DNA from 3 places in the Rhizobium sp. N731 genome. Region 2 is predicted to be linked to each of the others. Evidence: predicted binding sites of a transcription regulator. Region 2 holds the regulator's gene; each other region holds the start of a gene.
The links. The regulator PhoB, encoded in region 2, activates phosphate uptake and scavenging genes when phosphate is short. The targets are predictions, from matches to a motif close to TGTCATNNANCTGTCAT.
Positions count from the first base shown of each region.

Region 1: a site for PhoB is predicted at 5,600-5,616, ahead of AMK02_RS15880 (DUF1045 domain-containing protein). Genes of this name have one in related genera too.
Region 3: a site for PhoB is predicted at 1,691-1,707, ahead of AMK02_RS19980 (DUF2794 domain-containing protein). Genes of this name have one in related genera too.

Region 1 is NZ_CP013601.1:3,223,301-3,233,686, forward strand. It holds gene AMK02_RS15845 (flotillin family protein) at 1-1,300, shown strand, start outside; gene AMK02_RS15850 (metallophosphoesterase family protein) at 1,322-2,062, opposite strand; gene uraH (hydroxyisourate hydrolase) at 2,063-2,419, opposite strand; gene AMK02_RS15860 (ureidoglycolate lyase) at 2,416-2,937, opposite strand; gene AMK02_RS15865 (HepT-like ribonuclease domain-containing protein) at 2,921-3,283, opposite strand; gene uraD (2-oxo-4-hydroxy-4-carboxy-5-ureidoimidazoline decarboxylase) at 3,280-3,780, opposite strand; gene puuE (allantoinase PuuE) at 3,780-4,703, opposite strand; gene AMK02_RS15880 (DUF1045 domain-containing protein) at 4,817-5,524, opposite strand; gene AMK02_RS15885 (NAD(P)/FAD-dependent oxidoreductase) at 5,639-6,817, opposite strand; gene mnmD (tRNA (5-methylaminomethyl-2-thiouridine)(34)-methyltransferase MnmD) at 6,816-7,544, shown strand; gene AMK02_RS15895 (response regulator) at 7,571-10,386, opposite strand, start outside.
Region 2 is NZ_CP013601.1:541,233-551,618, forward strand. It holds gene pstC (phosphate ABC transporter permease subunit PstC) at 1-952, shown strand, start outside; gene pstA (phosphate ABC transporter permease PstA) at 949-2,271, shown strand; gene pstB (phosphate ABC transporter ATP-binding protein PstB) at 2,286-3,101, shown strand; gene phoU (phosphate signaling complex protein PhoU) at 3,146-3,859, shown strand; gene phoB (phosphate regulon transcriptional regulator PhoB) at 4,020-4,703, shown strand; gene AMK02_RS02705 (GcrA family cell cycle regulator) at 5,064-5,597, opposite strand; gene AMK02_RS02710 (aspartate aminotransferase family protein) at 6,022-7,221, shown strand; gene argF (ornithine carbamoyltransferase) at 7,259-8,173, shown strand; gene AMK02_RS02720 (Hsp33 family molecular chaperone) at 8,263-9,255, shown strand; gene apaG (Co2+/Mg2+ efflux protein ApaG) at 9,456-9,848, opposite strand; gene AMK02_RS02730 (O-succinylhomoserine sulfhydrylase) at 10,072-10,386, opposite strand, start outside.
Region 3 is NZ_CP013601.1:4,121,449-4,131,834, forward strand. It holds gene AMK02_RS19970 (Bax inhibitor-1/YccA family protein) at 1-596, shown strand, start outside; gene AMK02_RS19975 (GNAT family N-acetyltransferase) at 703-1,260, shown strand; gene AMK02_RS19980 (DUF2794 domain-containing protein) at 1,267-1,668, opposite strand; gene AMK02_RS19985 (DUF1223 domain-containing protein) at 1,982-2,722, opposite strand; gene acnA (aconitate hydratase AcnA) at 3,068-5,758, opposite strand; gene ccmA (heme ABC exporter ATP-binding protein CcmA) at 6,021-6,668, shown strand; gene ccmB (heme exporter protein CcmB) at 6,665-7,324, shown strand; gene AMK02_RS20005 (heme ABC transporter permease) at 7,372-8,133, shown strand; gene ccmD (heme exporter protein CcmD) at 8,137-8,304, shown strand; gene AMK02_RS20015 (DsbE family thiol:disulfide interchange protein) at 8,301-8,909, shown strand; gene AMK02_RS20020 (DUF2585 domain-containing protein) at 8,949-9,536, opposite strand; gene AMK02_RS20025 (septation protein A) at 9,533-10,177, opposite strand; gene ftsY (signal recognition particle-docking protein FtsY) at 10,254-10,386, opposite strand, start outside.

The sequences.
Region 1 (10,386 bases), 1.7 Mb from region 2:
GGCCGTGCAGGAAGCCGTCGGCGCCGACCTCCAGTCGAACGGTCTCGAGCTTGAATCCGTGTCACTGACGCGTCTCGACCAGACCGACATCAAGCATTTCAATGCCAACAACTTCTTCGACGCCCAAGGTCTTGCGGCGCTGACCCGCATCACCGAGGGCCGCAAGAAGGAGCGAAACGAAATCGTTCGCGACACCGAAGTCGCCATCGCCCAGAAGGATCTGGAGGCCCGCCAGCAATCGCTGGCGATCGAGCGGACGAAGCGCGAAGCCGAGCTCAATCAGGAACGCGACATCGCCAACAAATCCGCCGCGACCCGCGCCGAAACCGCACAGCAGGAACAGGCGGCCAAACGCGCCGAGGAGGAGGCCCGCATCGCCTCCGAACAAGCGATCGCCGAACGCGAGGCCGCCGCCAAGCAAGCCCGCGAAAGCGCAAACATCGATGCCGCCCGCGCCGTCCAGCAGCGCGATACCGAAGCCAAGCGTGACCTTCAGATCGTGGCCCAGGAAAGCGCCATCGCCGTAGCCAACAAGAGCCGCGAAGAATCCGAGGCAAAGGCGACTGCCGAAATGGCCCGCGCCCGGGCGATCGCGGCAGAGGAAAAGGTCGGCACCGCCAAGGCGATCGAAATTGCCGAACGCGAAAAGCAGATCGCCGTGATCGACGCGCGTAAAACCGCCGAAACCGAAGCCACCGCCGTCACCGTCGGCGCGGAGGCCGAGAAACAGGCCGCGATCGATCAGGCGGAAGCCATCAAGACGCTTGCGACCGCGGAAGCCGATGCGGCGATCATCAAGGCCAAGGGTATCCTCGAAACCGGCCGGGCTCAGGCTGAAAGCGAGGCGCTTCTCAACGAGGCCCGCAACAAGCTCAGCCAGACCATCATCGAGTTCGAGATCACCCGTGAGCGTATCCGCATCATTCCCGAGGCGCTCGCCGAGGCGGTCAAGCCGATCGAGAAGATCTCCGATATCCGCATCTTCGACACCGGCGGCATGCTCGGCCGCGGAAACGGCGCGAACGGTGAAAGCGGCATCGGTCTCGGCGACGGGCTGGCCGGCCAGTTGCTCTCCTATCAGGCCAACAAGCCGATCCTCGACAAATTGTTGAAGGAAGCCGGCTTCGACGGCGATAACGCCATTTCATCCCTCCTTGGCAATCTCGATGGCGCAAAACCGGCAAAGCCGGCTGCACCTCCGGCAAGGCCTGCAATCCCGGCCACGGCTTCGGCAAAGCCGGCAGCATCGGCCGCAGCCCCGGCAACGCCGATGGCCCCTCAGGCGCCGAAGAAGGAATAATCCAACGCAGGCAGGTTCGAGCTATCGCACCCAGCCTGTCGCCAGCGCGCTCGCCCAGTCGGCACGGCCCCTTTCGGCGGCCAGTGCCGACATCGCCATGTGGTCATAGGCGACGGCTCGGAACTGCCACATCCATCCGGCCGCCGTCTTTTCCAGAATGGCATAGCTCGCCAGCGGATGGCCCGCTTCGACTTTGTGATAATAGGGCAGCACGTCGTCATAGGCAGGGCAGCCGACGCTGCCGGGATTGACGATCAGCCGGCCGTCCGAGAGTCGGACGGCACGGGGAATGTGACTGTGGCCGCAGAGGATCAGCGGCAGGTCGATGCCTTCGGCGAGCGCCTCGATCGCTTCGATCGGCTTCAGGAAGACGTGCCCCTCCGGCGATACGGAGTCCAGCCAGTAGAGATTGTCGTCTTTCGGCGACGCGTGGCAGAGATAGGCCTCGCCGCGATAGACGACATCGAACGGCAGATCCCGCAGCCAATCGAGATGGGACGGCGTCAGCTGCCGGTGGGCGGCGGCATCCGAGACATGCATGGCTGCCGGATCCTGCTCGATCAGATAGCGATCATGATTGCCACGAACAGAGGTCAGCCCGAGCGGAATCAGCATATCGGCCGTCCGTCCAGCCTCCAGCGGCCCGCTGAAGAAGTCGCCAAGATTGACGACTTCCTCGATGCCCTGAGCCCGGCTGTCCGCAAGCACCGCCTCGAGCGCCATATGGTTGCCGTGAATATCAGCGATCGCAGCAAACTTCATTTAGCTGCCGCGATAGGTTGAATAGCCGTAAGGCGAAAGCAGGAGCGGTACATGGTAATGCGCCGTGACATCGGCAATGCCGAAGCGGATCGGCACCAGATCGAGGAAGGCCGGATGCGGCAACGGCGTGCCGCAGGCCCTGAGATACTCGCCGGCGTGGAAGACCAACTCGTAGGTGCCGACGTGAAAATTTTCGCCGGCAAGGATCGGGCCACCATCGACCCGGCCGTCCGCATTGGTCTCAACCGTTTTCAGATGTCTGCGAATCTCGCCGTCGAGCTGGAAAAGATCGATCCTGAGCCCCTTGGCCGGCGTGCCGAGGGCGGTGTCGAGAACATGTGTCGTCAGTCCGGTCATGGGGCTGGCTCTTTGATGACATAGGGGGTTTCGAAGAAGAATTCCTCCAGATTATTGCCAGGGCCGTCGCGGTCGACGACCAGAAAATCGGAGGTCTGGCCGAGTGCCATCAGCGGATGATGCCAGACATTGCGGCGGTAGTTCACGCCCTGGTCCCCTCGCGCGAAAAACACCTGCGGCTTTCCCGGACGTCCGCCCTCGTCCTCGGAGACAACGACGAGGAAGGGCCGGCCCGAAATCGGCGAAAAACTCTGACTGCCGAAGGGATGGCGCTCCATCATGTCGACGTCATAGGGGAAGCTGCGCGGCTGGCCGCGAAAGAGATTGATGATGACGCGCGCTCCCTCGCCCGCCGCCTCCGCCGCGGCCAGTGCATGGAAGCGCTCGGTAGTGCCGCCATTGATGAGCCGCATCGAGGCTGGATCGGCTTCGATCACCTCGCCGAAAGGGGCGAATACCGATCTGGTAAGCGGGCGGATGTCGAGAAAATCGGACAATGGTTCACTCGCCTTCGGCATGCCAGTGACGAATGGCGTCGATCTCGATGAGAAGTTCCGGCAGCGTGCGATAGGTTGCATCCCAGATGTCGGAGGCATCGAGGGCGAAGACGTCTTCCAGGATACGATTGCCCGTTCCGCAGATTTTCGTCCACGGCAGAGTGGGATGCTCGGTTGCGAATTCCGGATGGGCTACGAGCAGTCGGGACGCAGCCGCGCCTATGGTGAAGTGGCAGAAGGCGACCGCCTTGAAGGTGAGATTGTCCTCGGCGAAGGCCGCCTCATCCATTCCGCCCACGAAGTATAGCGCTTCGGCTGCCGCCTTCTGCATTTCATTGAGATAGTCGATAGCACGAGGCTCGCTCATTTGCCCTCCGGCAACATCGATGTCAGGCGCAGCAGCGCGATCCGTTCGACCTGTGTCGTGGCGGTCGCGAATTCCTCATCCCGGCCATTGCCGATCCGCAATTCGAAGGCCGAAAGGATGTCGTCCTTGTCGAGTCCTTTGACGGCGATGATGAAGGGAAAATCGTATTTTTCGACATAGGCCGCATTAAGTTCGGTGAAGCGGGCATGTTCGGCCGGGCTCAGCCGATCGAGACCGGCGCCGGCCTGCTCCTTCCGGCTGTCTTCCGTGAGTTCACCCGCTATCGCCAGACGCCCGGCAAGATCGGGATGGGCACGCAACACGCCGAGACGCTCCTCACGGCTTGCCGCACGGAAGGCGGCGGTGAGCGCTGCATGCACAGCTGATGCCGTCAGCGGCTCCGTCACGCTGCCCGCATCATAGGCGCGTTCGGCAATGAAAGGCGAATGTTCGAAGACGCCGCCGAAGCGGGAAACGAAATCCTCACGCGACAGCATTAGAGCGCATCCGGCCGATGATGCTTGTGCCAGTGCTCGGCGATCTCGATGCGGCGCGGAATCCAGACCTTGTCATGCTTCAGTACATATTCGATGAAGCGCTTCAGAGCGGCTGCCCGGCCCGGACGCCCGACGAGACGGCAGTGCAGGCCGACCGACATCATCTTCGGGCTGCCGTCCTTGCCTTCCTGATAAAGCGTGTCGAAAGCATCCTTGAGATAGGTAAAGAACTGGTCGCCGGCATTGAAACCCTGCGGCGTGGCGAAACGCATGTCATTGGTTTCGAGCGTATAGGGGATGATCAAAAAGGGCTTCCCGTCGACGCCTTTCACCCAGTAGGGCAGGTCGTCGGCGTAGGAATCGGAGGAATAAAGGAAACCGCCCTCTTCCTGCACCAGTCGCAGCGTGTTGTCGGAAGGTTTGCCCTGATACATCCCGTAGGGCCGTTCGCCGGTGAGTTCGGTATGCAGGCGCACGGCTTCGAGAATGTGCTTGCGCTCCAGATCCTCGGGGAAATCCTTGTATTCCAGCCAGCGATAACCGTGGCTGGCGATCTCCCAACCGGCCTCCTTCATGGCGGCGACGGCTTCGGGATTGCGCGCCATCGCCAGCGTCACGCCGTAGACGGTCGCCTGCACCTTGAGACCGGTGAACATCCGCCAGAGCCGCCAGAAGCCGGCGCGCGAACCATATTCGTAGATCGATTCCATGTTGAGATTGCGCTGCCCCGGCCAGGCGGCCGCGCCGACGATCTCCGACAGCAGGTTTTCGGACGCCGGATCGCCTTCGAGGATGCAGCTTTCGCCGCCCTCCTCGTAATTGATGACGAACTGCACGGCGACGCGCGCGTCGCCCGGCCACTTCGGATCGGGCGTCTGACGCCCGTAGCCGACGAGATTGCGCGGGTAGGTCTCGGATACCATCAAATCACCTTCTGAAAGACGAAGGAACGGTATCATCCGCAGCCGGAATGTCGAGACGGAAACTGCACAGCAGGATTTCTCTTTTCGACACAACCACTTAGATCGACATCTGCTCAGGCGATCCTGCGCGCGCTGACCTTGCCCATCGGGTGGAGCGAGTGAACGCGGAAGGGACCGCCAGTGCCCTCCTCGATCATCAAAGCCACATTCGAAACCATCACCGGCTCCCTCAGGACGGCCTCGAAGATCGTTCCCAGCACTGGCTCGATGCGGGACATATCGATCGCGTTGATGGGGCCTGTCACTGGCATATGGAAGCGGAACTCCTCCATCACGTAAGGATTGCCCCAACGATGCAGATTGGCGAATTGCGCCGCCGACAACCCATCGGGATCGCTTCGTTCGATATCGGCCTCACTCAGCGGCGCCCGGAAACGATCGAACTCCTGAACGATCGCCGAAGCCAGATACTGGATCTGCTCACAGGGGGCGCTCGGCATCAGGCTGTAGAAATTGCCGAGCCGGGCGATTTCGAGACGTGGAATCTGGAAAGGGGCGTATGTCCCGGCAAACCGCATGAGATCGCGCAAGAGTTGCGACTCGGATGCGTCGGCGGACAGGTGAAAAGGCGCCTTCAAAACACCGTGAAAACCATAGCGCCGCGGTACGGCGGTATAAAAGGCGATCTCATGGATGCCGAGGCCGCGGACGGCCGGAGGCTCCACCATATCGCCCGAAAACACGTTTCGGCCAAGCCAATTGGCGGCCATGAGCGACAGGGGATCGCTCGCCGGAGGCGTGAAGCAAATGGCATAGCGCATGCAATTTCCTCCATCAAGGAAGTGAGCACCGGTAAAATCCGGTGCTGCCGATGCGCAAGCAGATAGGTGATTTGCATGACAGAATAACGAAAGGCAGCTGTATCTAATTCACGTTTAACGTGAAGCGACCGCGATGTGGCTTAAAATCGCGAAGCTTTCCGGCAGCGGAAATTGGCAATCTCTATCGCCTGCGATACAAACCGCAGCCTCCGCCAGCCGGTGAGCCAGCCCGAAGCTGACCTTGAAACCGCCGGTCAGCGCGATCAGTCGGGGATGGATGGGGTGGCGGCCGATCATTGGATCGCGGTCGATGGCTTTTGGGCGAAGCCCCGCCCAACGTTCGATGACAGGGGCGCTGCGGAGCGCCGGCACGATCGCCCGCGCCGCCTCGATCAACGCGTCGAGCTGGGCATCGGTCGAGAGGGGGTCGTCGAAACGGTTTTCGCTGGTGCTGCCGATCGCCGCATGCCCGCCCTCATGCGCGACGACATAGAGTCCATCGAGGAAGATCGTCGGTAACGCCGGGTCGACATCTGCTTTCAACAGCGCCGCCTGCCCTTTCACCGGCTGGCCGAGCGGCTGCTTCAAGCCCGGCGTCAGCCCCTGCAGCACGGGAAAGGACCGATAGCCGGCGGCCAGGATGCAGCGGCCGAACGTGATGATTTCGCCGCCGATCTCGGCCGTCCCGCGATCGGGATTGAGATCGGCGACAACGGCATTTTCCATGATGCGCACCTGCCTTGCCCGCCGCAGGAAGGCGACCAGCGCTGAGATCAACGAGCGGGGCGCAACACGGGCGGCGAGCGTATCGTGCACGAAACCGCTCTCGCCGGCAGAGGCCTCGACCCAGCCCTCGACATCCGGCCTGTCGAGCACATGCCAGTGGAAGCGGCGCTCGCCAGCCCGCCAGTGGCGCTCGGCATCTTCGGAATGGCCGCGGGCGATGCGGTTGAGATGCGGTTTCGGCAACGGGATCAGCCGCCCGGACCTGTTGTAGCCGGCCGAAAGCCCGGTTTCGGCTTCCAGCGCGGTGATTTCGGTTTCGAGCGAGACCAGCGCATCGAACTGGAATTGCTTTTTCTCCGACCACCGGTCCGGCATATGCGGCATCAGCGCGCCGAGCAGGCCGCCGCTCGCGCCTCCGCCCAATCTACCGGCGTCGGCGAGGATGGTGCTCATACCGCAGCGTTCGGCATGAACGGCCGCCCAGAGACCCATGATGCCGCCGCCGACGATCAGCAAGTCGCAAGAAGATTGACCGGACGCCGGTGCAGGACTATCGGCTTTTTCCATGAGAGACGTGAACCCCGATCAGATTGGCGCGGGCGCGCCGCAGCCGCTCGAATGGCGCGACGGCGATATGCCCTATTCCACCGCCTTTGGCGATCATTTTTATTGCCAGACCGATGGCCGTCTGGAATGCGGCCATGTCTTCCTCGCCGGCAACGGCCTGCCGGAGCGTTGGAACGGCCGGCGGGCTTTTGTCATCGGCGAACTTGGCTTCGGCACCGGCTTGAACTTCGCCGAGACCTGGCGGCAATGGAAGCTTCACCGTGAACACGGCCAGCACCTTCATTTCATCTCCTTCGAACTTCATCCGATGCGCGGCGAAGAGATCGGCCGGGCGCTCTCGCACTGGCCGGAGATCGATGTGGAACGCGAGGCGCTGACGGCGGCCTGGCCGCAAACGCCTGCCGGAACCGTCTCGCTCGATCTCGATGCCCAGACGCGGCTCAGCGTCGTCTGCAGCGCGGCACTCGACGGCGTCGCCGCGGCAAAACCCGGCTTCGACGCCTGGTATCTCGACGGTTTCGCGCCCTCGCGCAACGGCGACATGTGGTCGGAAGAGCTGATGCGTGAGGTTAACGAAAAGACCGTGGCCGGCGGCACCTTCGCAACTTACGCCGCGGCCGGCTTCGTGCGACGCAACCTCATCGCCGCCGGCTTTGCCGTGGAACGCCGCACGGGCTTCGCCGGCAAGCGCGAAATGCTCTGCGGCACCAAGGTGCCCGCCCGATAAATCCTGCGACTGCCATTTGATGGCGATCAGTAGCTGGTGCGCTCCGGCTGCAGTTCATCCTTGCCGAGCCATAGCCGGATCTTCTCCTCCAGAAGTTCCGGGCTGATCGGCTTCGACATGTAATCGTCCATGCCGGCGTCGAGGCAGGCTTCGCGGTCGCTTTCGAGCGCATGGGCGGTGACGCCGATGATCGGCACCCGGTGGCCCTGCCCCTTTTCCCTCTCGCGGATCGTCCGGGTCGCTTCATGGCCGTTCATGACGGGCATCGAGACGTCCATCATGATGATGCGCGGCGTGTGGCTTTCCCAGGCGGCGACCGCCTCCTGCCCATTGTTGACGACCAGGAAGGAAAGCCCCGTCGACTGCAGGATCTGGGTAAACACGATCTGGTTGACCTCGTTGTCTTCGGCAACCAGCACATCGACGAATTCGGCCGCCCGCTTTTGCGGCTCGGGTGCAGTTGCAAGCGCAGGCGCCGGCACGGCCGCTTCCGCCCGCAGCCGGGCGATCTCGGCTTCCGAGGCCTGTTTGACGCGGCGGGCGCGGACGACCTCGACGACAGTGTTGCGCAGCACGTTGGCGCGTGCCGGCTTCATCAGATGCGCATGGCCGTTCAGCGCCGCGAATTCCTTTTCCGTGCCCGAAATATCCATCGAGGTGAGGAAGATGATCGGCAGCTCGACGAAGCGGGGATCGGCGCGCAGCCGGCGCGCGACGTCGGCGCCGTTCATGTCGGGCATGTGATAATCGAGCACGACGGCATCGACGGTGATACCGAGATCGGCCGCTGCCTCGAGGATTGCAAGACCGGTGCCGCCACCCTCGGCAGCCACCCCGTCGAAGCCCCAGAGTGAAAGCTGCTCGGTCAGGATGCGTCGGTTCACTTCATTGTCGTCGACGACGAGGATGCGCGCGCCCTGCACATTGATCGGCAGCGGCTTCGGTTCGAGGCGGGCGGCCGCCACCGCAAAAGGCAGGTTGACGGTGAAGACCGAGCCCCTGCCCCATTCGCTCTCGACATTGATATAGCCGCCGAAGAGATCGACGAGGCCGGCAGTGATCGCAAGGCCGAGCCCCGTTCCCTCATGCCGGCGGGTCGACGAGGTGTCGACCTGCGAAAACTTGTCGAAGACCGAGTCGAGCTTTTCTTGGGGAATGCCAATACCGGTATCCTCGATGCGGATGATCGCCATGATCTCCCCGCCAGCGATCGTCTCGAAGCCGACATCGACGAAGACATGGCCGCGCTCGGTGAACTTGACGGCGTTGCCGACGAGATTGGTGACGATCTGGCGGAAACGCCCGGCGTCTCCGATCACCGCGGCCGGCAGGTCTGGTGCTGCCCGCACCAGGAGCTCGATATTCTTCTCGGCGGCATGCGAGGAGAGGAGCGTCGCCACATCCTCCACCGCTTCGGTGATATCGAAGGCGGCTTTGCGCAGTTTCATCTGCCCGGCATCGATCTTCGAGAAATCGAGGATGTCGTTGATAATCGTCAGCAGCGCATTGCCTGACTTGACGATGATATCGATGAAGGTCTTCTGGCGCGTGTCGAGATTGGTCTTGGCCAGCAGCTCCGCCATGCCGAGCACACCGTTCATCGGCGTGCGGATTTCGTGGCTCATATTGGCGAGGAATTCGGACTTGGCGCGGTCGGCGGCTTCGGCGCGCGAGAGGAGCTGGCGCAGTTCCTCCTCGCGGCTCTTGAGTTCGGTGACGTCGGTGAACAGCGCCACCCAATGCTGTCCCCGGCTGACCGTCGCATCCATATTCACCCAGCGCTCGCCGCCGACATGGAAGACGGTGGAAATCGGCTGCCTGGCCGCGATATTCGCCCGCCACTCCTGCAGGATCTCATCCGCCGCATCGTGGAAATCGCCGCGCGCCGCGCAGAATTCGAACATGCCGAGCCAGCCCTGGCCGGCCTCGATATAGTGCGGCGGGATCTGTAGGATGTCGGCTATCGCCTCGTTGGACATCTTGATGATGCCGTCCTGGACGATGGCAAGACCCTGCGACATGGCGTGCGTCGCGTCGCGCATCATTTCGCCGAGCCGTTCGAGGGCTGCGCGCGTCTCGTGGATTTCCTTTTCCCGGTCGCGCACCGCCGAAATATCGGCATAGGTCAGCAGGATGCGGTCGTTGGAGATGCGGCGGCTGTCGAAGATCACGGATTTGCCGCCCGCCCAGCCAAGCTCGATCGGCTCGGGCTCTTCGGCTTCGAACAGATGTTTGCGGAAGGCGTAGATCTCTTCCGGCGTCTGCGTCCCGTCGTAGCGGCCGAGCTCGTCATTACGGCGGATGACGTCGATGAACGGGCGGCCGTCGAAGCGATCGTCGAGCGGCAGTTCCCAGATGCTGTAGAATTCGTCGTTGACGTAGAGAATCTGGTGGTCGTTATCGAGGATCAGCACGCCGATCGGCAGCGAACGCAGAATGCTCTCGATGTCCCGATGCAGTATTTCTTGCTGCTTGCGCGATTCAATCAGCGCCTTTTCGCGTTCCTTGAGCGGTGAGATGTCAGAAAAGGAGCCGACGACATAGGTTCGCCCATCCGCCGTCATGACACGGTTGACGCGCGAGATGACGGGATAAACATGGCCGCTATTGCTCGGCATCTCGCTCTCGAGCTCCACCGAAATGCCGTCCCTGAGCGCCAGCAGGTTTTCCTGGTAGATCGCCTCAGCACCTTCCGGCCCGAACATTTCGTGTTCGGTCATTCCCAGGTACTCGGAGCGGGCGCGGCCGCTGAAGGTCTCATAATATTTGTTGGCATAGACCAGGCGGTGCTTGTCGTCGCGAACGAAAACCGCCACCGGCAGGTCCTCCAGGACGGTGCGGA
Region 2 (10,386 bases):
CATTGCGCCCCGCTTCCGCGCCCGCAATCGCGTCGAGCGCGTCATGCTCTGGGGCTTGCTGCTCGCCTCCTCGATCGCCATCCTGACGACCGTCGGCATCGTGCTGTCGATGCTGTCGGAAGCCACGCGCTTCTTTGCCGTCGTTCCCGCCGGCGAGTTCTTCTTCGGCACGGTCTGGGATCCGCGCTTTGCCGGCGCCGGCAGCTCCTCCTTCGGCCAGTTCGGCCTGATCCCGCTGTTGCTTGGCACGCTCTACATCGGCTTGGTCGCCATGCTGGTCGCAGTGCCGGTTGGGCTCTTTGCCGCCATCTACATGGCCGAGTACGCCTCGCCGAAGCTGCGCGGGGTCGCCAAGCCGCTTCTCGAAGTGCTGGCCGGCATTCCGACGATCGTCTACGGCTTCTTCGCCCTCGTCACCGTCGGTCCGTTCCTGCGCGATTTCTCGGCGCAGATCAGCGGCCTGCTCTCCGGCAACTATTCGAACTTCATCCAGGCGCAGAGTGTTCTGACGGCCGGCATCGTCATGGGCATCATGCTGATCCCCTACGTCTCCTCGCTGTCGGACGACATCATCACCGCCGTGCCGCGGGCCCTGCGTGACGGTTCGCTCGGTCTCGGCGCCACACGCTCCGAAACCATCAAGAAGGTGGTGCTGCCGGCAGCCCTTCCCGGCATCGTCGGCGCGCTGCTGATGACCGCCTCGCGCGCCATCGGCGAAACCATGATCGTCGTGCTGGCCGCCGGTGTCGCCGCCCGCATTCAGATCAACCCCTTCGAGCCGATGACGACGGTGACCGTCAAGATTGTCAACCAGCTGACGGGCGACCTCGAGTTCACCTCGCCGCAGACGCTGGTTGCCTTTGCCCTCGGCATCACCCTGTTCTGCATCACGCTTTGCCTCAATATCTACGCGCTCTACATCGTGCGCAAATACCGGGAGCAGTACGAATGACGGATATTGTTTCTCCCACCCAAGGTGTTACCGTTTCCAAGGCGCCCGCCCGCCGCGATATCGGCATCAAGCGCCGCTACGCCGCCGAGCGCCGCTTCCAGGCCTATGGCATCGCCGCTATCACCTTCGGTCTCGTCTTCCTCTTCATTCTGCTGTGGACGGTGATCGGCAAGGGCTACACCGCTTTCCAGCAGACGGCGATCACCCTGCCGATCGAATTCTCCGAGAAGACGATCGACCCCAGCAACAAGCGTGCGACCGACCCTTCGGTGCTGATCACCGCCAATTACCCGGTTCTGCTGCGCGACGCGATCGTCAAACAGCTGAATATCAATGCCTCAAGCAAGCCTAACGTGCGCGATGCATCCGCCATGCTTTCCAAGAGTGCGCCGATCCAGCTGCGCGACATGGTCGTCGCCGATCCCTCGCTGATCGGCAAGACGGTCAATGTCTCGCTGCTCGCCGACGCCAATATCGACAGCGCCAACAAGGGCCAGATCGATCTCACCGTCGATGAGAAGAACCGCAAGGTCAACGATAAGCAGGTGACCTGGATGAACCAGCTGAAGGCGAGCGGCGCTCTCCAGAAGCAGTTCAATACCGGCTTGTTCGTCAACGGCAACTCCAGCCGTCCGGAGGCTGCCGGCCTCGGCGTCGCCCTGATCGGCTCGCTCTACCTGATGCTGATCGTGCTGGCGCTGTCGCTGCCGATCGGGGTTGCCGCCTCGATCTATCTCGAGGAGTTCGCGCCGAAGAACAGGCTGACGGACCTGATCGAGGTCAACATCAACAACCTCGCCGCCGTCCCGTCGATCGTCTACGGTCTGCTCGGCCTTTCCGTCTTCATCAACTTCATCGGCCTGCCGCGCTCGGCCTCGTTGGTCGGCGGCCTGGTGCTGACGCTGATGACCCTGCCGACGATCATCATCGCCACCCGCGCCGCACTGCGCGCCGTGCCACCGTCGATCCGCGCCGCAGCCCTCGGCCTCGGCGCCTCGAAGATGCAGATGGTGTTCCACCATGTCCTGCCGCTCGCCATGCCCGGCATCCTCACCGGCACGATCATCGGGCTGGCGCATGCGCTCGGCGAAACCGCGCCGCTGCTCCTGATCGGCATGGTCGCCTTCGTCGCCAATGCGCCGACGACGCCGCTCGATCCCTCGACGGCCCTGCCGGTCCAGGTCTATATGTGGGCGAACGAGGCCGAACGTGCCTTCGTGGAACGTACTTCGGGTGCCATCATCGTCCTGCTCCTGTTCCTGATCGTCATGAACATGGGCGCCATCCTCTTGCGTCGTCGCTTCGAGCGCCGCTGGTAAACGGAGTAGATATCATGAACATGCTGACGGAAGCTGCAGTTGAAAAGGCGCTGGATCAGAAGATGAGCAACGTCCCGTATAAAATGATCGGACAGGATGTCTCCGTATACTACGGCGAGAAGCGTGCGCTTTTCGACGTGAACCTGAACATCCGCGAAAACACCGTAACCGCCCTGATCGGCCCCTCGGGCTGCGGCAAGTCGACTTTCCTGCGAAGCCTCAACCGCATGAACGACACGATCGAGGGGTGCCGCGTCACCGGCAAGATCACGCTCGACAGCGACGACATCTATGATCCGGATATCGACGTCGTCGAACTTCGCGCTCGCGTCGGCATGGTTTTCCAGAAGCCGAACCCGTTCCCGAAGTCGATCTACGAAAACGTCTCCTACGGACCGCGCATCCATGGCCTCGCCAAGTCGAAGGCCGATCTCGACCAGATCGTCGAGACCAGCCTGCAGCGCGCCGGCCTCTGGAACGAGGTCAAGGACCGCGTGCACGAGTCCGGCACCGGCCTCTCCGGCGGTCAGCAGCAGCGCCTGTGCATCGCCCGCGCCGTTGCCGTCAGCCCTGAGGTCATCCTGATGGACGAACCCTGCTCGGCGCTCGACCCGATCGCCACCGCCAAGGTCGAGGAACTGATCCACGAGCTGCGCGAGAACTACACGATCGTCATCGTCACCCACTCCATGCAGCAGGCCGCGCGTGTCTCGCAGCGCACCGCCATGTTCCACCTCGGCAACCTCGTCGAGGAGAACGACACCGACAAGATGTTCACCAACCCGGACGATCCGCGCACCCAGGACTACATCATGGGTCGCTTCGGCTGATTGCGGCAATCCGAAGCCTTCCCGTTATTCGAGGACAAAGCCCCATGGCATCGACACATATTTATTCTGCCTATGATGATGATCTGAAGTTCCTCTCCAGGCGGATTTCCGAAATGGGCGGCCTGGCCGAGCAGATGGTCGCCGAATCCGTCCGGGCGCTGGTCAACGGCGATACGGCGCTGGCGCAGAAGGTCATCTCCGACGATGTGATCCTCGATCACACCGAGCGCGAGATCGGCGACAAGGCGATCGTCACCATCGCCCGCCGCCAGCCGATGGCCGCCGACCTGCGCGAAATCATGGGTTCGATCCGCATCGCCGCCGACCTCGAACGCGTCGGCGACCTCGGCAAGAACACCGCCAAGCGCGTCATCGCCGTGCAGAGCACCGGCGTTCCGCGCAAGCTCGCCCGCGGTCTCGAGCACCTGTCCGAGCTGGCGCTCGTCCAGCTCAAGGAAGTGCTCGACGTCTATACGACGCGCGCCGCCGACAAGGCGACCGCCATCCGCGAGCGCGACAACGAGATCGATGCGATGTACACCTCGCTGTTCCGCGAGCTCTTGACCTACATGATGGAAGATCCGCGCAACATCACGAGCTGCACGCATCTGCTCTTCTGCGCCAAGAACATCGAGCGCATCGGCGACCATGCCACCAACATCGCCGAGACGATCTACTACATGGCGACGGGCGCCCAGCCGGAAGGCGATCGTCCGAAGGATGACAGCGCCAACACCGTCGGCGCCGCGACGGAATAATCGTTCCGAACGAGCCGCCCGAGCCCGCCGCCCGGACCAGTCACTTGCGTGCGCGCCCGTTCGGGGCGCGCAAAGAGGTCGCAGCCAATTTCTGAATTTGCGCAGGACGCCTGGTTAAATCGTCCCGGTTTAAGGCTTGTGCGCGAGGAGACGGACACGCATGATCCCGAGAGTCGCAGTTGTTGAAGACGAGGAAGCGCTCAGCGTGCTCCTTCGCTATAATCTCGAAGCGGAAGGCTTTGAAGTCGATACCATCCTGCGCGGCGACGAGGCCGAAATCAGGCTTCAGGAGCGCACGCCCGATCTCCTCATCCTCGACTGGATGTTGCCCGGCGTCTCCGGCATCGAACTCTGCCGGCGCCTGCGCATGCGGCCGGAAACCGAGCGGCTGCCGATCATCATGCTGACGGCGCGCGGCGAGGAGAGCGAGCGGGTGCGCGGACTGTCCACCGGCGCCGACGATTATGTCGTCAAGCCCTTCTCGACCCCCGAACTCGTCGCCCGCGTCAAGGCGATGCTGCGTCGGGCCCGTCCCGAGGTGCTGTCCTCGGTGTTGAAATGCGGCGATATCGAACTCGACCGCGAAACCCATCGCGTTCATCGCAAGAGCCGCGAAGTCCGCCTCGGCCCGACCGAATTCCGCCTGTTGGAATTCCTGATGTCGTCGCCGGGCCGCGTCTTCTCGCGCTCGCAGCTGCTCGACGGCGTCTGGGGCCACGACATCTATGTCGATGAACGCACCGTCGACGTCCATGTCGGCCGCCTGCGCAAGGCGCTGAATTTCTCCAACATGCAGGACGTCATCCGCACCGTCCGCGGCGCCGGCTATTCGATGGAGGCCTGAGGCTGAGGGAGTGTGTGGTCGGCGTTCCCGCCGGTGCAGCCTTTCCCAGGCCCTTCATTGCACCGGCGCGGCGTATGAGCGGGCACCACCTCACCTCTGTCATCCAGGCACCACCTCTCCTCTCCGTCATCCCAGGGCTTGACCCTGGGATCCATGCGGCTGGCGCTGCGGGAGGAGCGATGGCATTCAAATGCAGGGAAATTATCGAAGCCGAGTGCCTGGTCGTGGATCCCAGGGTCAAGCCCTGGGATGACGGAATGCGTGGTCGGCTTTGCTGCCAAACACAAAGGTCGCTTCCCCACTCTAATCACAAAAAACGGGCTGCTCGGCCCGTTTCTCACTCTCGACGATGTCGCCCGCTCAGCTGACGCGCGCTGCCGCCCGGCGGCGTTCGTTGATCGGCTGATAGGCAAGCTTCTGATGATAGCTGCAATAGGGCGAATTGTCAGGGGATTCGCAGCCGCAGAAGTGGAAATCGTCCTTCAGCGGATCGCCGACCGGCCATTTGCAGGTGCGTTCGGTCAGTTCCGTCAGGCCGAGGCGGCGGGAAATCGGCACGACCACGTTGCCCTTCGGCACGTATTCCATTTCCTCGACCGTTTCGATCTCGATCTCTTCCTTCAGCATCGTTGCGCCCTGCTGGCGGGTAACGGTGCGGGTGGTGATCCGGGAGGCGTAGTTCGGCGCGCGCGGCGCCGATGTCTGGCGCTTCGGCGTGCGCGCCGCCGTCGCCGTGCCGCCGGCCTTGGCACGACCCGGCAGGTTCAGCCGGTGCACCTTGCCGATAACGGCGTTTCGGCTCACGCCGCCAAGCTGCGCAGCAATCTGGCTGGCGCTCAGTCCTTCGGCCCAAAGCTTCTTGAGTTTCTCGACCCGCTCGTCTGTCCAGTTCATGCCCTGTCTCCACCGTTTGCGTTGGTGATGGCAGAATCCCTCACCGTTGTCCCGGAAGCCTCCGAAACAAGAAACGCTTGATCAATTTTGGTGACTAGTTCCGCCGCATGCAGTCTAGTAATTGAACTTTAACCTAGTGTGAGGCTGACTCCGTGACAAGAGTCGCGGGAATCCGGATGAATCGAATTTCAAGTTTTCCCCAACTTGCTTCCTCTGCGTGTCATTTCTGCAATAATGCCTGTTGAAGGCCGAAAGTGCCCCTGTACAAGCTTGCTGCATACGCTAAGGCCGCAGTTTTGTTGACATTGCAGCGCGAAAAGGAAATAGTACCGCTCGCCGCCGAAAGGCGGCATTTTTGATTTTTCGGACCTGGTTTCGTTAGCCGGAGTCCGTGCAGGACAACACTGAACGGGAGACCCGCGCCATGGCTGAAGCCGCGCCGCTTTATGACACCTATTCTCGCGCCCCGCTGCGGTTCGAGCGAGGCGAGGGCGTATGGCTGATCACCGAGAGCGGCGAGCGTTATCTCGATTTCGGCGCCGGTGTCGCCGTCACCTCCGTCGGCCACGGCAACCCGCATGTGGTCGCGGCGCTGAAGGAGCAGGCCGATAAGGTCTGGCACCTCTCCAACATCTATGAGATCCCCGGCCAGGAGCGTCTGGCCAAGCGCCTGACGGACGCCACCTTCGCCGATAAGGTGTTCTTCACCAATTCGGGCGCCGAGGCGCTCGAATGCGCCATCAAGACGGCGCGCCGCTATCAGTTTTCCAAGGGCCATCCCGAGCGCTTCCACATCGTCACCTTCGAAGGCGCCTTCCATGGGCGCACGCTTGCGACGATCGCCGCCGGCGGCCAGGAAAAATATCTCGAAGGCTTCGGCCCCAAGACGCCGGGCTTCGATCAGGTGCCGTTCGGCGACATCGAAGCGGTACGCGCCGCGATCACCGATGCGACGGCGGCAATCCTCATCGAGCCGGTGCAGGGCGAGGGCGGCGTGCGTCCCGCCACGACCGAGTTCATGAAGGCGCTGCGCCAGATCTGCGACGACAAAGGCCTGCTGCTGATCCTCGACGAGGTGCAGACCGGCGTCGGCCGCACCGGCAAGCTCTTCGCCCATGAATGGTCCGGCATCACACCCGACATCATGGCCGTCGCCAAGGGCATCGGCGGCGGTTTCCCGCTCGGCGCCTGCCTTGCGACCGCTGAGGCCGCCTCCGGCATGAAGGCCGGCACCCATGGTTCGACCTATGGCGGCAATCCGCTGGCCATGGCCGTCGGCGGCGCCGTGCTCGATGTCATCCTCGCCGACGGCTTCCTCCAGCATGTGCGCGACGTGGCGCTTGTCTTCCGTCAGGGGCTGGCCTCGTTGAAGGACCGTTATCCCGATGTGATCGAGGATATCAGGGGCGAGGGCCTGCTGCTCGGCGTCAAGGCGGCCGTCACCTCGGCCGAGTTGCTGCAGGCGATCCGCGCCGCGCATCTGCTCGGCGTGCCGGCCGGCGACAATGTTATCCGCCTTCTCCCGCCGCTCGTCGTCACCGCCGAGGAAGCCCGCGAGGGTCTCGCCCGCCTCGAACGCGCCGCCGAGAGCATCCGCGCCGCCAAGATCAAGAAGACGGCTTGAAGGGATTGGCGCTTTCGGGCGCACGACAGGTAAGAACATGGCTCCTAAACATTTCCTCGATCTTTCGGCCGTCACATCGGCCGACCTCAGAACCATCATGAACGACGCGCTCGCCCGCAAGCAGGCCTTCAAGGCCGGCCAGGGCGACAAGCCGCTCGCCGGCAAGATGCTGGCGATGATCTTCGAGAAGCCGTCGACGCGTACCCGCGTCTCTTTCGACGTCGGCATGCGCCAGCTCGGCGGCGAAACCCTGTTCCTGTCGGGTACCGAAATGCAGCTCGGCCGCGCCGAGACGATCGGCGACACCGCCAAGGTTCTGTCGCGTTACGTCGACGCAATCATGATCCGCACCACCGAGCATTCGCGCCTGCTGGAGCTTGCCGAACATGCGACCGTGCCTGTGATCAACGCCCTGACGGACGATACCCATCCCTGCCAGATCATGGCCGATATCATGACCTTCGAGGAGCATCGCGGCCCGATCAAAGGCAAGACCATCGCCTGGACCGGCGACGGCAACAATGTGTTGCATTCGCTGGTCGAAGGCGCCGCGCGTTTCGGCTACCGCATGAACATGGCCGTACCCCTTGGTTCGGAGCCTAAGGATCACTATCTGAACTGGGCCCGCAATGAGGGCGCCGAAATCATGCTCTGCCATGATGCCGACCGTGCGGTCGAAGGCGTCGATTGCGTGGTGACCGATACCTGGGTCTCCATGAATCAGGAACATCGGGCCCGGGGTCATAACGTCTTCCAGCCTTATCAGGTCAATGCGGCCTTGATGGCCAAGGCCGGCAGCGATGCATTGTTCATGCATTGCCTGCCTGCTCATCGCGGTGAGGAAGTGACGGACGAGGTGATCGACGGTCCGCAATCCGTGGTCTTCGATGAGGCGGAAAACCGCCTTCACGCGCAGAAGTCGATTCTTGCTTGGTGCCTGGGCGCGATCTGAACCATAATCGGATGTCGCGCGTGAAAAGCGCGCGACCGCGCGAGCGAAGGGCACGCTGACCCTTTGCTTGAAAACTAGGAGTGAAAGCCATGGCAGAAGCTGCAGCCGCCCTCGGCCAGTTCGATTTCGCCGGCGATGATCATGTCGTCCCCTTTCAGGTGGAGGGTCTGGATGTGCGCGGCCGCGCCGTCCAGCTCGGCCCCATGCTCGATGCCATCCTCGAGCGTCATCATTATCCCGCGCCCGTCGCCCGGCTGCTTGCCGAGGTCGTGGTGCTGACGGTGCTGCTCGGCACCTCGCTGAAGTTCGACGGCAAGTTCACCGTGCAGACCAAGGGCGACGGCCCGGTCGATCTGCTCGTCGCCGATTTCTCGACGCCTGAGAACGTGCGCGCCTATGCCCGTTTCGATCGGGCGCTGCTCGACCAGGCCATTGCATCGGGCGAGACCGAGCCGGAGCAACTGCTCGGCAAGGGCGTGCTCGCCTTCACCATCGATCAGGGCAAGTTCGCTCAGCCCTATCAAGGCATTGTTGCGCTCGACGGCACCTCGCTCGAGGAGATCGCCGGCGTCTATTTCCGCCAGTCGGAGCAGATTCCGACGCGTGTGCGCCTGGCTGCGGCCGAACTCTTCGACCGTGACGACGCCGGCAAGCCGCGCCACCGCTGGCGGGCAGGCGGCCTCGTCGCCCAGTTCCTGCCGGAGGCGCCGGAGCGCATGCGCCAGCCCGATCTCCACGGCGGCGACGGCGACACCGGCGACCGCCCGCATGGTGAGGACGATGCCTGGACCGAAGCCCGCTCGCTGGTCGAGACCATCGACGCCGACGAGCTGACCGATCCGCAGGTCGGCACCGAACGGCTGTTGTTCCGCCTGTTCCACGAGCGCGGCGTGCGCGTCTTCGAGCCCCGCGCCGTCTTCGACCGCTGCAGCTGTTCGCGGGAAAAGATCGGCAACGTGCTGAAGGGTTTCACCGCCGAGGAGATCGAGGCCAGCCAGGAAAACGGCGAGATATCCGTCACCTGCGAATTCTGCTCGACCACCTACCGCTTCGAAGCGACCGAGCTTCAGCCGGCGGAATAATTCTCGGCGGCGCCAAAAACCCCTCCCAACCCCTCCCCACAAGGGGGAGGGGCTTGGATGCCGCCCCCACTGTTTTCCATTTCACCGTCTCCGCAGAGAAGCAGATGTCTGCTGCAGTTGGCGCATTGCGTTAGCCCCTCCCCCTTGTGGCGAGGGGACTTTTTCAGATCTCGGCAATCTCCTGAGTGGGAACTTGCCCCTCAATTCAGCACGCGCAACAGCCCCGGCGAATCCAGCGAGAAGGCGGGGATGTCGACGTCGAACAGCTCGCCTTCATCCGTTTCCATCTGATAGTGGCCGAACATCAGGCCTGAGGGCGTGTCGAGCGGGCAGCCGGAGGAATATTCGTAGGTGTCGCCGGGGCTGAGCCGCGGCTGTTCGCCGACGACGCCGGGGCCGGTCACCTCGTCCACCTGTCCGTTCTGATCGGTGATGTTCCAGTAGCGGTTGACGAGGCGAACGGCGACGCCGGAATTGTTGCTGATGACAATCCGGTAACCCCAGACATAGCGATCGTCCTCCGGATCGGATTGCTCCTCCAGATAGAACGGTTCGACCACGACTTCGATATCTCTTGTGAGGGCGCGATACATGCCTTGCACCATAGTCAAGATATGTTACCCGTATCTTATAAAGAGGCCCTGTCCGTCAAGAAACGGAACGTTGATCAGCGGTCAAATGGTGATGATCGAAGGGTTTTCGGTCGTTAAGCCTAACTGTCAGCGTTAATTTTACTTCGCAACGCCGGCGCGGGTGGACTTGTTCCCGCGGATCGGCGGCCGGCTCCGGACGAAGTCCGGCCGCTATTCCAGTCGATCAGGCCGAGATCTTGGTAAGCGCCCGCGCGAAATCCTCGATCAGGTCGTCCGTGTCCTCTATGCCGGCCGAAAGCCGCACCGTGCCCGGAGAAATGCCGAGTTCGGCCCGCGCCTCTTCCGTCAGGTTCTTGTGCGTGGTCGTTGCCGGATGGGTGATCAGGCTCTTGCTGTCGCCGAGGTTGTTGGAAATCTTGATGATCTCAAGCGCGTTCTGCAGCGCGAAGGCCGCCTCCTTGCCGCCCTTCAGCTCGAAGCAGACGAGCGTCGAGCCGCCGGTCATCTGCTTGGCGATGATTTCGGCCTGCGGGTGATC
Region 3 (10,386 bases), 770 kb from region 2:
TCGGATTCAACTTCGCGGTCCAGGACGGCCAGCTCACCCAGTTTGGCGCGCTTCTGTTCCAGTCGCCGTTGCGCTGGGTCGTGATCCTTGCCCCCCTTGCGGTCGTCTTCTTCCTGAGCTTCCGCATTCATCAGATGAGCGTGTCCGCCGCTCAGACCACCTTCTGGATCTACGCCGGCCTGGTAGGGCTGTCGCTCTCGTCGATCTTCCTGGTCTATACGGGCCAGAGCGTCGTTCAGACCTTCTTCGTCACCGCCGCCTCCTTCGGCGCGCTGTCGCTTTACGGCTATACGGCGAAGCGTGACCTGTCGGCGATGGGTTCGTTCCTGATCATGGGTCTCTTCGGCCTGATCATCGCCTCGCTCGTCAACATCTTCCTGGCTTCATCCGCGCTGCAGTTCGCGATCTCGGTGATCGGCGTGCTGATCTTCGCAGGCCTCACCGCCTACGACACGCAGAGGATCAAGGAACTCTACTTCGAAGCCGATGACGTCGCTGTCGCCGGTCGCAAGGCGATCATGGGCGCACTGACGCTCTATCTCGACTTCCTCAACCTCTTCATGTTCCTGCTGCAGTTCATGGGCAACCGCAGATAACAGGCGCATTGAGATCGAAAAGGCGGCTTCGGCCGCCTTTTTTGTTGCGCCGGTTTCGCAGGGGTGGTTTTAGAGGAGCCTGCTCTTCCGATGGACCTGCCGCCCGATGTCCTTCCTCCTGCGCGACGCCTCCCAAGCCGACATCCCCGCCATTACGGAGATCTATCGTGACTCGGTCTTGAATGGCGTTGCAAGCTACGAGATTGCGCCGCCCTCCGAGGCCGAAATGGCCCAGCGTTTTTCCGCGATCGTCAGCCAGCAATATCCCTATGTCGCCGCAACCGATGCTGACGGGAAACTCCTGGGCTACGCTTATGCGTCGGCCTTCCGCACCCGCCCCGCCTATCGCTGGATGGTGGAGGATTCGATCTACCTGGCGCCCGAAGCCCGCGGCCGTGGCATCGGCAAGGCACTGATGGTCGAGCTGATCGACCGCTGCACCGCGCTTGGCTTTCGTCAGATGGTAGCCGTCATCGGCGGCGCGAGCCCGGCCTCGATTGCGCTTCATCTGAAGGCAGGTTTTGTGGAGGTCGGACTGATGAAGGGCACCGGCTACAAGCACGGCCGCTGGCTGGACACGATGCTCATGCAGCGCAGCCTCGGCGAGGGCATGACGACCGATCCGGATCCCTCCACCTATCCCGGTTCGTTGTTTCCGGGCTGATGAGAATTATTTATCGACGAGTTTCAATGCCTTGTCGAACACCTTGAGGACCTGATTCAGCTCGTGCCCGCGCTTCAGGATCATGCCGTTGACGTTGATGACAGAATAGGCGCCCTGTTTGGCGGCAAGCTTCGGGTTCTTTTCGATCCGGAAGAGCGGCATCTCGCCGGAGCGCTTGAAGACGGAAAAGACTGCTCTGTCCTTCAGATGGTCGATGGCGTAATCGCGCCATTCCCCCTCGCCGACCATGCGGCCGTAGATCCAGAGGATCGCGTCCAGCTCACGCCGGTGGAAGGTCACCGGAAGCGGATCCTTGCTTTGTTTGTACTCCCTGAGATCGACGACGACCGAGGAACTATTGTCGACGGAGCGGCTTTCGCCGTGTCGCAAATCCGGCTGATCTGTCATCAGGTCTCCAAGGCCTCCGCTTGTGACAGGAGAGTGACAGTTTGCCCGAGCCGCCGCAAATTGCAAGAGTGCGGCTCCTCACATTTGGCCGTACCGCAGCGCCGCACGTCCAGGCACCTTCGTTGGGGACCAAGCAATGCTTTCTCCCCTGTGCCGCATTTCAGTCAAAACAGCGCCTCATTTGCAGGGGATTTATGCATCCCGGTTTGGCGCCAGCGCGCCAAAGGGCCCGGCGGAGCGTATCGACCTTAACCCCAGCCCCGAATACGCTCGGCCGGGCCGCCCGGCATTTCACCCGTCATCGGGCGAAATATCAGATATTTTTTCCCGCCATCACCACGGTTGCGCCGAGAATCGCTGCCGGATCGCCGTCGGCCGTCGCCGACTGCAGCAGGATCGCGCAGCCCTCGAGCTGCGGTCGCTGCAGGACGCTCGCCGGCAGCGTCAGACTGGTCGCCTTGCCGTCCCACATGCCGACGGTTTCGACATTGGTGACGCTGTGCAGATAGGAGATCTTCTTGCCGCTGTTTTCGCCTTTTTCGACGTCGATCGTCTTTTCCTTGTCGAAATAGACCATCACGACATTGGCCTTGCCCTGTCCTTCGCCGATCTTGATCTCCAGCTCGTCGCCGCGCATCGCCGCGCTGATGGGAACGGTCAGCCCGTTGCCTTCGATGCTGTATGTGTCGATCTTGCTGTTGATACCGGTGAGATCGGCGCCGGCCAAATGGCCGCGCCCGTTGACGATCGCCTGCGGCGTATAGACGTTGCTGCGGCCCATCGTCCTGGCGTAGCCGTACTGCCGCTCGGTATTTTCCTTGGAGCTCAGCGTATCGGCCCAGCCGAGATAATTCCAGTAATCGACATGATAGGCGAGCGCGATGACGTCGCCCTGGTTCACCAGCTTGCGGAAGGCGGCATCAGCGGGAGGACAGGAGGAGCAGCCCTGCGACGTGAAAAGCTCGACGACGCCTCTGGGCTTACCGTCTTCGGCATGCAGCGAGCCTGCAAAAGCAATGCCGGCGATCAGCGAAATCAAGAAACGGGGGGACATTCACCTGCACCTCTTTTTCAGCGCCGGCGTTTTGGAACCGAAGGCTCTGAGATATCAGAGTACGAATAATCCTTCCCGGTCCAAACGAAAAATCACGAACGGGTGAGACCACAGCTCGGCCGGAACGCAGCTGAAACAAATCATCGTGAGCCTCCGGCAAAGACTGTCGCCGCAAAGAAAAGCCGCCGGAAATTGCTCTCCGGCGGCCATTATCAATCAACTCTCCTAGACCCGGATGATTTTAGGCCGGCCCGGCCTAAAATCTGAATCCGGATCTACATCAAAGAAGAAGAACATGATGTCGTCCGAAAACCGCTCACACTTTTCGGCATCATGCTCTGAAAATCAGGCAGCGAGATCGCGCAGCACCGTCTGCAGGATGCCGCCATTGTTGAGGTAGATCACCTCGTCGAGCGTATCGACGCGCGACAGCAGCGGAACGTCCTTAACGGTGCCGTCGCTATAGGTGATCTTGGCAATCTTCCGCTCGCGCGGCTTGATCTTGTCGAGGCCCTCGATGGTAACGAGTTCGTCGCCCTTCAGGCCGAGGCTCTGCCAGGTCGTGCCCTCTTCGAAGACAAAGGGGATGACGCCCATGCCGACCAGATTCGAGCGATGGATGCGCTCAAAGGACTGGGCGATCACCGCCTTGACGCCGAGCAGGTTGGTACCCTTGGCAGCCCAGTCGCGCGACGAGCCGTTGCCGTATTCGACACCGGCGAAGATGACGAGCGGCACGCCTTCGGACTTGTACTGCATGGCGGCGTCGTAGATCGAGGTCTCCTCCTTCGACGGGTAGTGGATGGTGTAGCCACCTTCCTTGCCGTTCGGGCCAAGCATGTGGTTGCGGATGCGAATGTTGGCGAAGGTGCCGCGCATCATCACTTCATGGTTGCCGCGGCGTGTGCCGTACTGGTTGAAGTCGGCAACCGCAACGTCGTGGCCGATGAGGTAGGCGCCTGCCGGCGAAGCCGCCTTGATCGAACCGGCCGGCGAGATGTGGTCGGTGGTGATCTTGTCGCCGAACAGGCCGAGGACGCGCGCGCCCTTGATATCAGCGACGCCGGTGCCCTTCTTGCCCATGCCGACGAAGTAGGGCGGGTTCTGGACATAGGTCGAGTTGTCGTCCCAGGCATAGGTCTGGCCCGGCGGAACCTGAACGGCCTGCCAGTTGACGTCGCCCTTGAAGACGTCGGCGTACTTGGATTCATAGAGCTCGCGGGTGACGAATTTCTGGATGAATTCCTGCACCTCATGCGAGGTCGGCCAGATATCCTTGAGATAAACAGGATTGCCGTTCTGGTCTTCGCCGATCGGTTCCTTGGTGAGATCCTTCTGCACGGTGCCGGCGAGCGCGTAAGCGACGACGAGCGGCGGCGAAGCCAGGTAATTCGCCTGGACGTCAGGCGAGATACGGCCTTCGAAGTTGCGGTTCCCCGACAGAACGCCGGATACGATCAGGCCCTTGTCGTTGATCGTCTTCGAGATCGGCGCCGGCAGCGGGCCGGAATTGCCGATGCAGGTGGTGCAGCCGAAGCCGACGAGGTTGAAGCCGAGCTTGTCGAGGTCGGCCTGCAAGCCGGACTTGGCGAGATATTCGCCGACGACCTGCGATCCCGGCGCCAGCGAGGTCTTGACCCACGGCTTGGTCTTCAGGCCCTTGGCGACGGCGTTGCGGGCGAGAAGGCCGGCAGCGATCAGTACCGACGGGTTGGAGGTGTTGGTGCACGAGGTGATGGCGGCAATCGCCACGTCGCCATGGCCGAGATCGAAATCCGTGCCTTCGACCGCATAGCGGTTGCCGAGCTGACCGGGCTTCTTGTAATCCGCATCCATCGAGCCGGCGAAACCGGAAGCGATGTTTTCGAGCGCGATGCGGCCTTCCGGACGCTTAGGGCCGGCCATCGACGGCACGACGTCGCCGAGGTCGAGTTCCAGCGTGTCGGTGAAGACCAGATCGGAACCATCGCCTTCACGCCACATGCCCTGGGCCTTCGAATAGGCTTCGACCAGCGCGATCCGGTCATGCGTGCGACCGGACATGGTGAGATAGTTGATGGTTTCGCCGTCAACCGGGAAGAAGCCGCAGGTGGCGCCGTATTCCGGACCCATGTTGCCGATCGTCGCACGGTCGGCGAGCGGCATGTTGTCCATGCCGGGGCCGAAGAATTCGACGAATTTGGAAACGACGCCCTTCTTGCGCAGCATCTGCACGACGGTCAGAACGAGGTCGGTCGCGGTCACGCCTTCCTTGAGCTTGCCGGTCAGCTTGAAGCCGATGACCTCAGGCAGCAGCATCGAGACCGGCTGGCCGAGCATCGCCGCTTCCGCTTCGATACCGCCCACGCCCCAGCCGAGAACGCCGAGACCGTTGATCATCGTCGTGTGGCTGTCGGTGCCGACGCAAGTATCGGGATAGGCGATCGTCTCGCCGTCTTCTTCCTTCGTCCAGACGGTCTGGCCGAGATATTCGAGATTGACCTGGTGACAGATGCCGGTGCCTGGAGGAACGACGCGGAAGTTCTTGAAGGCCTGCTGACCCCACTTCAGGAAGCGGTAACGCTCGCCATTGCGCTGATATTCCAGCTCGACGTTCTTGGCGAAAGCCTGCGGCGTGCCGAATTCATCGACGATGACGGAGTGGTCGATGACGAGGTCGACGGGAACGAGCGGGTTGATCTTTTCGGGATCGCCGCCGAGCGACACCATCGCGTCGCGCATCGCGGCAAGGTCGACGACGGCGGGAACGCCGGTGAAGTCCTGCATCAGCACGCGCGCCGGGCGATAGGCAATCTCGTTTTCGACCGCGCCCTTGTTGTTCAACCATTCGGCAACGGCCAGGATATGCTCCTTGGTGACCGACTGGCCATCTTCGAAGCGCAGCAGATTTTCCAGCAGCACCTTCATCGAATAGGGCAGCTTGGAAACGCCGGGCAGACCGTTTGCCTCAGCCTTGGGCAGGCTGTAATAGACATAGTCCTTCCCGTTCACGGAAAGCGTGGAACGACAATTGAAACTGTCAAGAGATTTAGACACGAGAGACCCCGTTTCTGATAGCCAACACAGTCGTGCGAACGCCTATGCACTTAATGCACATCAGGATGCGGGTACGGCCATTTCCGCTGTCCGCACGTGGAGCAGACGCTCCAAGTTCGGCGCAAGGATGAAATTCACGCCGACCGCTGGCGTGGTTGCAGGTCTTATAGATAATTTCCTAAAAACTTGCCATACCCGGAAACGAGCAAAATCGGACATTTTTTGACCCATCCGGAAGCCAAAACGAAGAAAGAACCGATGCATGCATCTCACCGCCGAAAATCTGGCCGCAAGGCGCGGTGACGATCTGATTTTCGTTAATCTTTCCTTTCACTTGGCGGCCGGCGAGGCGCTTGTGTTGACGGGGAGAAATGGATCGGGAAAGTCCACTTTGCTGCGTGTTGTTGCCGGCCTCCTGCGGCCGGAAAAAGGCACTGTCGTCTTTCATGGCGACGGCAGCCGGGAAGGCCGGCATCCCGGCGAGGTCAGCCACTACCTCGGCCATCGAAACGCAATGAAGAATGAACTTACGGTTGCAGAGAACCTCGATTTCTGGCGCACCTTTCTCGACGAAACGGAAACTTCTGCCGGCCTGTCCCTTGAGGAGGCAGCCGAAGCCGTCGGCCTCTCGGGAATAACCCACCTTCCCTTCGGTTATCTCTCCGCCGGCCAGCAGCGCCGATTCGCCTTCGCCAAGCTGCTCGTCGCCCATCGCCCCGTCTGGATCCTCGACGAGCCCACAGCGGCGCTCGATGCCAGCGCCGACCGGCTGTTCGCCGGATTGATCGAAGCGCATCTGGCAAAGGGTGGCATTCTTCTGGCGGCGACACATCAGCCGCTGGGATTGAAGAATATGCAGGAATTGAAAATGACGGGCTTTGCCGGCGTGGATCAGGGAGTGTGGGGATGACTGCCCTCTTCCTCCGCGACCTGAAACTTTCCATCCGCGCCGGCGGCGGTGCGCTGATCGGCGTGCTGTTCTTCCTGACCGTCGTCGCCGTCATCCCCTTCGGCGTCGGGCCGGATCTCAAGCTGCTTTCGCGCATCGGCCCAGCCATCGTCTGGATCGGCGCGCTGCTTGCCGCCCTTCTCGGCCTCGACCGCCTGTTCCAGGCCGAGCGCGACGACGGATCGCTCGACCTGATGCTGATGCAGGAAACACCGCTTGTCCTGACCGTGCTGGTCAAATGCTTCGCCCATTGGGCCGCCACCAGCCTGCCGCTGGTGATCGCCTCGCCGCTGCTCGGCCTCTTCATGAATATGGACGAGGCAGCGATCGGCGCGACCATGCTGACGCTTCTTGTCGGCTCGCCGGCCATTACCTTCATTGGCGCCGTCGGCGCTGCCGTTGCCGTCGCCCTGCCCCGCGGCGGCCTGCTGGTTTCGATCCTGGTCCTGCCGCTGACCATCCCGGTACTGATCTTCGGCGTCAGCGCCACCTATGCCGCGGTCGAGGATCCCGCCCCTTTCCTGCCGCCCTTCCTCATCCTGACTGCGCTGACGCTGTTCTTTGCGGTGATCGGCCCGGCCGCCGCTGCGCTCGCGCTGCGAAACACGTCGGATTGAATGTCACTCGATTGCGGGAACAGCCGGATAGGGATAAGGAAGCGGCCATGAACGACATAAGCCTTGCCATCCGTAAATTCAGCGATCTCGCCAATCCGACGCGATTTCTGGCGCTGGCGGCCCGCGTCATTCCTTGGCTGGCTTGCATCACCGCGCTGTGTTTCGCGGCCGGCCTCTATCTCAGCTTCTCGACCGAAGGCGATTACCAGCAGGGCGAGACCGTTCGGATCATGTATATCCACGTGCCTGCCGCCTGGCTTTCGATGATGTGCTACACGATCATGAGCCTCTCGGCGATCGGCACGCTCGTCTGGCGCCACCCGCTGGCCGACGTCTCCGCCAAGACCGCAGCCCCGCTCGGCGCCGCCTTCACCTTGCTCGCGCTGGTCACCGGCTCGCTCTGGGGCAAGCCGATGTGGGGTACCTGGTGGGTGTGGGACGCGCGCCTGACCTCGGTCTTCGTGCTCTTTCTGATGTATCTCGGCCTGATTGCGCTGAGCCGCGCCATCGACGATCCGTCGAGGGCGGCGCGGGTCTCAGCCGTGCTCATCCTCGTCGGCTTCGTCAACATTCCGATCATCAAGTTCTCCGTCGAATGGTGGAATACGCTGCACCAGTCGGCGAGCGTGCTCAGGATCGGTGGTCCGGCGATCGATCCGGAATTCCTGCGCCCGCTGCTCGTCATGGCGATCGCCTTCACCCTGCTCTTCTTCACCCTGCACATCATGGCGATGAGGAACGAGATCTGGCGCCGCCGGATCGCCGCGCAGCGCCGTCTCGCCGCCCGGATGGCGAGCCGGGAGGAGTAGATCATGACGCATGCCTTCTACGTCTACGCCTCCTACGGCTTTGCGGCGCTCGTGACTGTTGCGGTCACGCTCTGGATCTGGGCCGACGGCCGGGCGCGCCAGCGTGAGCTCGCAGCCCTCGAAGCCGCGGGCATTCGCCGCCGCTCGGCGCCCGCGAGGGACGGCGAATGAGCGAAACACCCGAAGCCGAGCCCGGCAAGCCGAGCGGACTTAGCCGCTACGCCCTGGCGCTTCTGCCGCTGTTCGTCTTCGGCGCCATTGCCGCGACGGCCGCAAAGATGCTTTATGACCAGGATTTCCATGGCAAGAACATCGCCGAAATCCCGTCGGCCCTGATCGGCACCAAGGCGCCGGCGCTGAACCTTCCGCCGCTCGACGGCGCAAATCTGCCGGCGCTGACCGATGCGGCGATCACGGGCAAGCTGACCCTGGTCAACGTCTTCGCCTCCTGGTGCATCCCCTGCCGGGACGAACATCCGATCTTGAAGGAACTGGCGAAAGACGGTCGGCTGAACATCGTCGCCATCAATTACAAGGACAAGAACGACAACGCCCTGCGTTTCCTCGGCGAACTGGGAAATCCCTATCGGGCGATCGGCGTCGACCCGAACGGCAAGGCGGCAATCGACTGGGGCGTCTACGGGATTCCGGAAAGCTATCTGGTCGCCCCCGACGGCACCATCCTCTACAAGCGCGTCGGCCCCTTCGACGATATCAGCCTGAAGGAAGGGCTGTTCCCGGCGATGGAAAAGGCGCTGGCGAAACCGGCTTCGTAAGCATCATTCCGGGTGAGGGGTCTTTGCAACGACGTGGGCCTAAACCCCACCCTGCCAGACCTTGATCGCCTCCACCGGCCAGATCAGCATCAACACGTTGAGCGTCAGATTATCGCGGATCACGTAGCCGGTGAAAATCTCGAAGAAGATGGCGATCGCCACCGTCAGCGCCACCGGCGCCCGCGATGCAAAGAAGAAGCCGACGCACATGAAAACAGTGTCCATGGCCGAATTCAGAATGCTGTCGCCGTAATAATCGAGTGCAATGGTCGCCGTGCGGTAACGATCGATGATGAGGGGCGAATTCTCCAGCAGCTCCCAGCCGGATTCGATCACCAGCGCCAGGAGCAGCCGTGCCGCCAGCGGCTTGCGGCGCAGGACGAGATATCCGAGGCCGTAAAACAGGAAGCCGTGGATGATATGCGACGGCGTGTACCAGTCGGACAAATGCTGCGAATTGCCGCTGGTATTGACCCCGCCTTCCCACAGCTTGACATAACCGCAGGCGCAGATCGGCACGCGGCCCATCAAATATTCGGTGACGATCTGCGCGACCAGCACCGCAACGCAGGCGACGAACCAGAAACTCTGGCGTCTGACATGATATTCGGCGTCTGCGGCACTCACTTCTCGCCGTCCGTTTCCAGGTTGATACTGTGTTTCAGCACCAACGGCATCTGGGCCAGCGTGAAGATGATGGTGATCGGCATCGTGCCCCAGACCTTGAAGGCGACCCAGGTATCGTCGGAAAAATTGCGCCAGACGACTTCGTTCAGCACGGCGAGGAACAGAAAGAAGATGCCCCAGCGGATGGTGAGCTTGCGCCAGCCTTCGGCATCGAGTTGGAAGGCGGCGTTGAAGACGTAGCCGAGCAGCGACCGGCCGAAGGCGAGCCCGCCGAGCAGCGCCACGCCGAACAGCGCGTTGACGATGGTCGGCTTCATCTTGATGAAGGTCTCGTTCTGCAGCCAGATCGACAGTGAGCCAAAGATCACGACGACGATGCCGGAGACGAAGGGCATGATCGGCAGATGGCCGAGCACGATCTTCGAAACGATCAGCGAAAACACCGTCGCCGCCATGAAGAGCCCGGTTGCGACGAACAGCGGACCGCCAAGTTCCGAAAGAGCAGGAAGCCGTTCCACCAGCCACTGGCCGCGCAGATTGGCAAAGAAGAAGATCAACAGCGGCCCGAGCTCCAGCGCCAGCTTCAACAGCGGATGATGCCGGTCGGCCGCGCTCGGGGTAATATCGCTTTCGGTGGTCATGCGTTCGTCAAACCTGCTGTTCCTGAAAACCTGTTCCCGTCATGCCCTGCAGGCTTTCGGCGGCATATCTGTGGCATCATTGGGGAAGTCCGGCAATGGCGTGCGCGAAGTCCTCGGCCTCGAACGGCTCCAGATCGTCGACGCCTTCGCCCACACCGATGAAATAGACCGGCAGCTTGTGCTTGGCGGAAATGGCCACCAGGATGCCG